2 regions of the Mucilaginibacter ximonensis genome follow, and region 1 is predicted to be linked to the other one. Evidence: riboswitches for the same ligand, from Rfam matches in the RefSeq annotation. Region 1 holds a riboswitch; the other holds the start of a gene.

Evidence for each region. Region 1 has a riboswitch for cobalamin ahead of metE (5-methyltetrahydropteroyltriglutamate--homocysteine S-methyltransferase). Riboswitches for the same ligand answer to the same signal wherever they lie in the genome.
Region 2: it holds a riboswitch for cobalamin, as region 1 does, so the genes downstream of both, ACFS5N_RS03715 (TonB-dependent receptor) here and metE (5-methyltetrahydropteroyltriglutamate--homocysteine S-methyltransferase) in region 1, are expected to answer to the same signal.

What each region holds. Positions count from the first base shown of each region.
Region 1 is NZ_JBHUPD010000003.1:613,740-618,170, forward strand. Features, by position in the region: gene metE (5-methyltetrahydropteroyltriglutamate--homocysteine S-methyltransferase) at 73-2,379, opposite strand; cobalamin riboswitch at 2,403-2,605, opposite strand; gene ACFS5N_RS16775 (Lrp/AsnC family transcriptional regulator) at 2,769-3,230, shown strand; gene ACFS5N_RS16780 (thioredoxin family protein) at 3,324-3,881, shown strand; gene ACFS5N_RS16785 (TlpA family protein disulfide reductase) at 3,878-4,431, shown strand, end outside.
Region 2 is NZ_JBHUPD010000001.1:817,491-821,921, reverse strand. Features, by position in the region: gene ACFS5N_RS03720 (YncE family protein) at 1-476, opposite strand, end outside; gene ACFS5N_RS03715 (TonB-dependent receptor) at 492-2,528, opposite strand; cobalamin riboswitch at 2,634-2,837, opposite strand; gene ACFS5N_RS03710 (SRPBCC family protein) at 2,941-3,711, shown strand; gene ACFS5N_RS03705 (amidohydrolase family protein) at 3,786-4,431, opposite strand, start outside.

The DNA.
Region 1 (4,431 bases):
TCTCATTAATGGTTGATGGTGTAAAATTATATAAATAAAAGCTGCGGGCAATAGCACCCGCACTTTTATACGTTAAATAACAGCTTCAATGTTTATTTGTTCGCGTGCCTGGCGGGCAGCCTCAACCATGTTTTCTAGAGCAGCTTTGGTCTCTGGCCATTTGCGGGTTTTTAAGCCGCAGTCAGGATTTACCCACAGGTTTTGCGCCGGCAGCAAGCTGGCAGCTTTAGTTAATAATGATACCATTTCTGCTGTTGAAGGTACGCGTGGGGAGTGGATGTCATAAACACCCGGCCCAATTTCATTTGGATACTCAAAGTGGGCAAAGGCCTGCAGCAGTTCCATTTGCGAGCGCGAAGTTTCAATAGTAATCACGTCGGCATCCATAGCGGCAATATGTTCTATAATGTCGTTAAACTCGCTATAGCACATGTGGGTATGTACCTGGGTTTTATCTTCGACGCCACCAGCGGTTATACGGAAGGCTTTTACTGCCCAATCCAAATAATGCGGGCGTTTGGCCTTACGCAACGGCAAACCTTCGCGAATAGCTGCTTCGTCAATTTGAATGATACCTATGCCGGCCTGCTCCAAAGCAACCACTTCGTCGCGTATAGCCAGGGCTATCTGGTTGGTGGTAACCTCTCGCGGCTGGTCGTCGCGTACAAATGACCATTGCAAAATAGTAACCGGTCCGGTGAGCATACCCTTCATCGGTTTATAGGTTTGGGCGGCGGCAAATTTGCTCCAGCGTACGGTCATATCCGCAGGGCGGCTAACATCGCCATAAATAACCGGTGGCTTTACGCAGCGGCTGCCGTAGCTTTGTACCCATCCGTTTTTGGTAAACAAAAAGCCATCTAATTGCTCGCCGAAATACTCTACCATGTCGTTGCGCTCAAACTCGCCATGAACCAGCACGTCCAAACCAATTTCTTCCTGCCAGCGGATAGACTCAACAGTTGCCTGCTCAATGGCTTGCTCATATTGCTCAAGGGTTAGGTCGCCTTTTTTGAATTTGGCGCGCAGCTGGCGGATATCGTCAGTTTGAGGGAAAGAGCCGATGGTAGTTGTAGGGAAAGCCTGCAGCTGAAAACGCTCACGGTGCAATTGTTGACGAACAGGGAACGCGCTCTTGCGGGCAGCGTCGGCCTCGGTGATAGCAGCAACACGGTCTTTAACAGCCTGTTTATGTACTTTCAACGATGTACGACGGCTTGCTATTGCTTGTTTATTGGCATCTAAAAGCACATTATTGTTTCCTTCTGCAATTTGTTTAAGCTCTGCAACCTCATTCAGCTTTTGCTTGGCAAAAGCCATCCAGTTTTTAATTTCCGGATCGATGACGGTCTCCAGATCCAGGTCTATAGGGCTGTGCAATAGCGAGCATGAAGGCGCAATAATTACACGGTCGGCACCCAGTTTCTCAACCGCTTTATTAATGTGCCGGAGCGATCTCTCGTAGTCGTTTTTCCAAACATTACGCCCATCAACCACACCTATTGACAGCTGAAGAGTTTCCGGGCTTAAAGCCAGTACTTCATCTAGTTGTTCAGGTGCACGCACCAAATCAACATGTAACGCGGCAATCGGCAGGTTCAGCGCTAACGGTGCATTATCAAGCAGGGCTTCAAAATAAGTAGCCACTAATAATTTCACGCCGCCAATTGCGCCGCCAATAGCGCGGTAGGCGTATTCAAACGCTTCTTTGTCTTTTTTTGATAAATCGAGTGTCAGGTACGGCTCGTCCAGTTGCATCCAGGTTGCACCTTGTTGTTTCAGGCGATTGATGATCTCTATATAAACCGGTACCAGGTTTTTAATCAGGTCAATACGTTCAAAGCCTTCTTCTTTTTCTTTACCCGATAGCAGATAAGTTACCGGGCCAATCAATACGGGTTTAGCTTTTGCGCCCAGGATTTGTTGGGCTGCTGTATATTCATCAAATATTTTTTCTGAGCGTATTTTGAATTGTTGGTTAGCTGCAAATTCAGGAACTATGTAATGATAGTTGGTGTCGAGCCATTTGGTCATTTCCATGGCGGTAATATCCAGTCCGTCTCTTTGGTATCCACGAGCCATCGCAAAATAAAGGTCGGTTTCTGTATTACCCTCCACTTCAGTTACGGGCATATAGCGCTGTGGAATAACACCAAGTGATAAGCTCATGTCCAACACATGGTCATAAAAGCTGTAGTCATTACAAGGTATCAGGTCAATGCCGGCGTCCAGTTGAGTCTGCCAGTTTTCGTCTCTGATCGCGTTTGCTGCCTGGTTTAGTTCATCCAGGTTGATTTTGCCTGCCCAATAATTTTCGCAGGCTTTTTTAAGTTGTCGTTGGCTGCCAATGCGCGGGTAGCCCAGGTTTTGCGTTAACATTTTTTGATGGTTTAAAAATTGATAACCATTTATCACAAAAAGGCAGATATCCTGACTTGTAACATCGCTGCCATCCTTCCCATCCGCTGGCCGGCGTAACGGTGGACATTATTGGCAGAGACTTTTTTGCGTTACTTACAGTTGCGCGACAGTCCATGATTCACACATGGTTCCCTTTTAATCCATCTGCCAGTTGGCAGATGAAACCTTTTGCAATAACCGATCAGTTAAATAATATAATAGTCTAAAATTCTGCTCAAATCTATAAATCAAAGATTAATAAGCTTTATTTTAATATTAATTCGGTTTAAAAATCTAAATTTATTTACTATTTAAGATGTTTAATCTTTTTAATTTGATTAAAATTGTTAGCAAAAGAAAATTATTCTATGGAAGAATTAGATAACACCGATATCCATCTCTTAAAGTTATTGGGCGATGATTCGAATATGACGATGAAAGAGCTGGCCGCAAAAGTTAACCTTTCGCCGTCTCCGGTTTTTGAACGGGTTAAGCGGTTGGAAAGCAATGGGTACATTAAAAAATATATAGCCCTGCTTGATGCCGAAAAATTGAATCATGGTTTGATTATTTTCTGTAGTATAAGGTTAAAGCAGCATGACAAAAGCATAGGGATGGAATTTGTACAGGATATTATGAAAATAAAGGAGGTGGTAGAATGTTACAACGTTTCCGGCGATTACGACTTTTTGCTCAAGGTATATGCGCGGGATATGAAGCACTACCAGGATTTTGTATTTAACAAATTAGGTTCGGTAAAAAGTATTGGCAGTACACATAGCACCTTTGTGATGTCTGAAAATAAAAACAGCCATAACGTCAATTTGTAATCTTTCGGTTTTGTTAATATCGTGTTCGCTTTGTGCCTGCATGAGCATAAATTACCGGTGTGACCTTAATTATAATAATACGATCTTTACGTTATGACTTATGCAGATTACAACAACTTATTCCAGCAAATACTGGATAGCGAACATCCGCATGCTCCATACGATGCTGCAGATTACCTGCATTATACGCGGCTTAACCAGACGCGCATGAGGCGGTGGGACAGACAACTGACCCTGAACAATCAGCTTGTTGATGCCTTAAAGAAACTTGATCAAAAACAACACTGGATTATTATTACCGAGCCTTGGTGTGGCGATGCAGCGCATATTCTTCCGTTTTTGATGCAACTGGCTGCATGTAACCCGCTTATTTCTTATGATATTCAGTTGCGGGATAGTCCGCCATTTTTAATAGAATCTTATTTAACCAACGGTGCCAAAAGCATACCCAAACTGATTGTAAGGGATGAACATGGCGCTGATATTTTTAACTGGGGCCCGCGGCCAAAGCCGGCGCAGCAGTTAAGGGATACCCTGAAGGCTGCAGATGCCAGTTATGATGTGATCAATAACGCGCTGCAACAATGGTATAATCAGGACAAAGGGGTATCACTTTGCGAAGAATTATTGACGCGCTACTATACCCTATGAATAAGTTTAAAGCGTTGCTAACGCGTAAAAATTTAGGAAACGCAGTGTTTTTAATTATCTGCGTTGTAATAGTCGTTAGTCCGGCAGCAAAGGCATTATTAATCAGGGCGATGATGTATATCGGGCTCATGCGGCCGCCCACTCAAAGTACGGCCTCGTATAGCGCACCTGCCATACCGGCAAAGTTGTTCCTTAAATCTTCAACAGACAGCTTAATCACGATGGAGAAGCTTAAAGGTAAAATAGTGATTATAAACTTTTGGGCCACATGGTGCCCTCCATGCCGTGCCGAAATGCTGGCGTTGGCAGAGCTTTACAAACACTATCAAAAAGATCCGGGGATTGTGATATTGCCGGTTGATGTAGATGGAGACCTGGCGCGGTCAAAACATTTTATGGAGACTTATCAATATTATTTGCCCGTTTATAAGCTAGCCGCCGATTTACCTGCTCAGTTAAATTTTGAAAGTATCCCCACAACTATTGTTCTCGATAGTAAAAGCCGTATTGCCGCTAAACACTCGGGCGCGGCTAATTATGCCGACCCTGC
Region 2 (4,431 bases), on a different contig from region 1:
TCGCCTACAGTAATGGTTTTGGTGATGGTTAACGATGCGGTGTCGATCACCGATACAGTGCCGTTATAAGAAGTCACAAAAGCGTAGTTTCTATTAAAAACGACACTACGTGGCTGGTTAAGTGTTATTTTTTTGATCTGTTTAGCCGTTTTGGCTTGTGTAATGTAAATGGCGTTCGAGTTATTTACAACTATGTACATTTTAGTGCCATAAATGCCCAAGTCGTTACCTGTATCGCCTAACTGAGCTGTGTTAGCTGCTGAGAATTGATCGGCTACTAAGGTTTTGCTGCTGTAATCGTAATAAGTAAGGGTACTATTGTTATGCCCAACACCACCCTGGTTTAGTACATACATACCCGCCCTTTGCGCAGTAGGTTTATCGGTTGTTGGAGCTACTTTATCTTTATGGCACGAAGCTAATAAGGCTGCGCCTGCCAATGCAATAAAGAAAGAATGTAGTTTAAACTGTTTCATAGTTATTTGTTTATGTTAAATGGATATTTGAAATGAAAATCTGTATGAACGCCCCGGCATTGGGTAGCTTTGTATTACCACATAGCTCTTGTCAAAAAGATTATTAACCTCGGCAGACAAGACGACTGGAAAATGCACAAATGAAGTTTTATAAATCACAGACGCGTCGCCAACTGAGTATGGCGGCATATAATCTCCGTCAGGGCCGTTGCTATTGATATTATTGTTATTGTAATACCTTGATGAAATAGCGGTCAGGTTATAATAAACACCTATCGGTCCCTTACTTACCCCGGCATTAAGGGCTACGGTATTTTTAGGGATGTAAGGTAACTGGTTAAGATAATTCTCATCAGTAGCGGGGCCTGTTACATTGAGCGCCTGCTGATATGAATAGTTTACGCTGACACTTAAACGATACCCCTTTCCGGGTAATATAGCGGTCTTGGTTCCCACATCTAAGCCTTTAATATCTACTTTGCCAAAATTTTGCGTCGAGCCGTTATAAAGCGTGGGTATGTAAACTATTTTGTTAGTAACATGATTAAAATAAGCGTCGCTGCTTATCGACAAAAAATCAAATACACCACCTAAACTTTTAGAGTACGAAAAACCGGCGTCATATTGCTGTGCAGATTCTGGTTTCAGGTTTTTATTGGGCGAATACCCGTAGTACAGATCGTTAAATGTCGGGTTTCTGAAACTTGATTTATAATATGCCTTTAATTGCAGATTCTGGTCGGCAACGGGCTTATAGGTAGCCATTAATGTCGGCGACAGCAGATGCTTGTCCGGGAACGCCGTTTTTCTTTCTACACTTTCATAAGTGTTGGTATACAATAAGCTTCCCTGCAGTAATAACTGACCCCAAGTAAAATCAGATGCCAGCGCGGTGAGTAAGGTCGCACGTGTTGGATTTGAAAATTGTGGTATATCGGCAACCAGATTGTTTACTGAAAGGTCTGTCGGTAAAGACACCTCCCAGTTACTTGAAATTTTATAAGCCAAAACTGCCGACTGATAATATTCCCGTTGTGTAAAATGCTGATCGAGCACCTGAGAGGTACCTGACAGGTGCAGATCTAAATAGTGTAGCTTGTTGTTCGCGAATTTTGAGTTTAGTAACAAACGCAATCCACCTGACCATTTTTGTTCATAAGATCCTTGTATAAACAAGTCGCGGTTCCAGACATGTTGACTTGTTGACGGAGGCACGCTATCTATTAAGGCCCCCGGCAGCCCTCTGTCTGAGTTATAGTAATTGATATGTAAGTTAAAATTGGCACCGTTATTGGCCCAGTAAAGTGCACCGTCTAATTGTTGTGTATTCACCTGAGTATTGATACGGGTGCCGGCCTCCAAAACGCCATTATCATTGTGTCGATAATTGTACTGGCCGTTGGCGTCTATTAAATAACTATTTACTACGAATGACCAATTATTAGTTAAACGTTGCTGCCATTGTAAATAGGGCTGAAACAAACCAAAACTACCAGCTTTTACGCCTGCAGTTATTTTATAAGGTGTTGTCCCGGTAAGTAAAGGCTTAATGGTTTTGATAGCTAATACGCTTGATGCGGTAAAAGCCTTAGCAGTTTGGCAAATATCAGGTGGCTGACCATTATACAAGGTAATCTCCTGTATATTATTCAAATTTAACTTTCCAAGATCGATCTGACCGTTTTCAGCATCGGTTATCTGTATGCCATCAAATAATACAGCTGTATGATTAGCGCCCAGGCCTCGAACGGAAATGGTTTTAAGTCCTCCTATCCCACCGTAATCTTTAATGCTTACGCCGGAAAGATCCCGAACAGCATCGGCAACATTAAAAGCGCTGTAGTGAATAAAATCAGTTAATGTTACTGTTTGTGATGGGCCCACGGCCGGAATGCCGGGTAGCGGGTTAGTGTTGATATTAACCTGTTTAATTTTTTTAGTTGTATCACTCTGGGCCGATACAGAAATTGGAAAAGCGAGGCAAGCCAATACAGCAAAATATCCAGCCCGGAGGTGTTGGTATCTAAAACTAAACCGTAAGACTTTCTTCATGCCTGTGCTAATCAACTACAGCAACACGATAAAAAATGGAACAGAAACACGCTAGCTATCCAGGTGAGTATCTCTAATCCAAGCTTCAATCCGCGAAAGCTGTGAACAACGTATAGTGCTCTGGCAGGTCTTCTGACTTACTCCCCTTTGTCCTGTCTTCCCATCTGTCGGTCGGCAAATAGTGACTAATTGAATGGACTTGGTTATGGAGCTTACAGCTGCGGGACAGTTACAGATTTACACTGTATTCCCTTTTAATTCTTGATCGATATGATGGTCGGCAAGAAACCTAAAGCGTTGCAAAAGTATAATAACCACCGCTAATAGCAAAGCTTTATAGCGTTTAATTTCATTTAAATAAAAACCACCTATACAATATGCTGTTAATAATGAAGAACATAAACGTTAAATTATGACAGAAAATACTTTATATCCGGTTAAACGATATGCTGCAGAAGCAGAGCCGGCAGATATAAATTTAAACTGGCCCGAACGCTATATCTCGATAGCAGTAGGCGTTAAAATGGCATTATCAGGACTGGGTCATTTATTTTCAAGTCCGCTTACCAGCATTTTAAAGCTAGGCGCAGGCGGATATTTACTCAATCGGGGTGTTACGGGTCATTGCGAAATTTATTCTAAAATTGGCAAGAACACACAGGAACCTATCGACATTACCATTCGCTCGGCTTTTACCATCAACAAACCGCGGGCGGCCGTTTATAATTTTTGGCGACAATTAGATAATCTCCCATTATTTATGAATCACCTTGAAAGCGTAGAAGTGATAGACGACACACGCTCGCACTGGGTAATGAAATTACCTACCGGCGTTGGCAATATCAGCTGGGATGCAGAGATTGTGGCCGACAAACCGGGAGAAATGATTGGCTGGAGTTCTTTACCTGATTCTGTTATCGATAATGCCGGCAAAGTATTTTTTCGAGATGCGTTGGACGGCAAAGGAACCGTGGTTGATGTATTGATTACCTATCAGCCGCCGGCAGGTGGCGTTGGTGCAAGTATCGCTAGTTTACTGAATCCTTTTTTTAAAAATATTGTAGATAATGATATCCGTAATTTTAAACAATATATGGATTTGGAGAACTCATTAAAACCAATCGCCAAAAACGGGCACGATCATAAATCGCCGTCAAAAAAACACGTAGCCGAAAAGCATTAAATTCAATTTAAATATTGGCAAAAAGCCTCATCCGGATAACCAGATGAGGCTTTTTAATTTGATTGTTGCTACAATTATTCTGTCTTCAGTCCGTATTTATCGGCGAATTTTTTGTACAATTCTTTATGCAGGTTATCCAGGTTAACATTTCTGCCTTGAATAAATTCTTGCTCAACATTAAGGGTTATCATATCCAATGCGTCGCCTGTTGAAATGAACAGATTGGCATCTTTGCCGGTCTCTAAAGTACCGGTAGTTTTGTCAATACCCAGTATCCTGGCATTATTCAAAGTGATCATGCTCAAGGCTTGCTCCTTAGTTAAACCATAACCAACTGCCTGACCGGCCTCAAAAGGTAAATTACGCTGACGCCAAAAACCAATGCCTGTTAATCCATATTCAACACCGGCATCCTGCAAAATCTTCGGTAATTTATAAGGCAGGTACACATCGTCTTCGTCGCGGGCTGGTAAGGTCTGCGTTTCGCGTATAATTACTGGTACGTTGTTTTGTTTTAACAGGTTGGTAACCAGGTATGATTCTTTTCCACCTACAATTACCGCCTTAATGCCTAATTTATTGGCGAAGTTCACTGCTTCAATGATCTCTTTAGCTCCATCAACATTAATGAATAGCTTTTTACTACCGTTGAATAAACCTTTTAATGCTTCAAACTTCAGGTTGATCACATCGGGCTTCACCTCGGCATAAGCCTTAGCA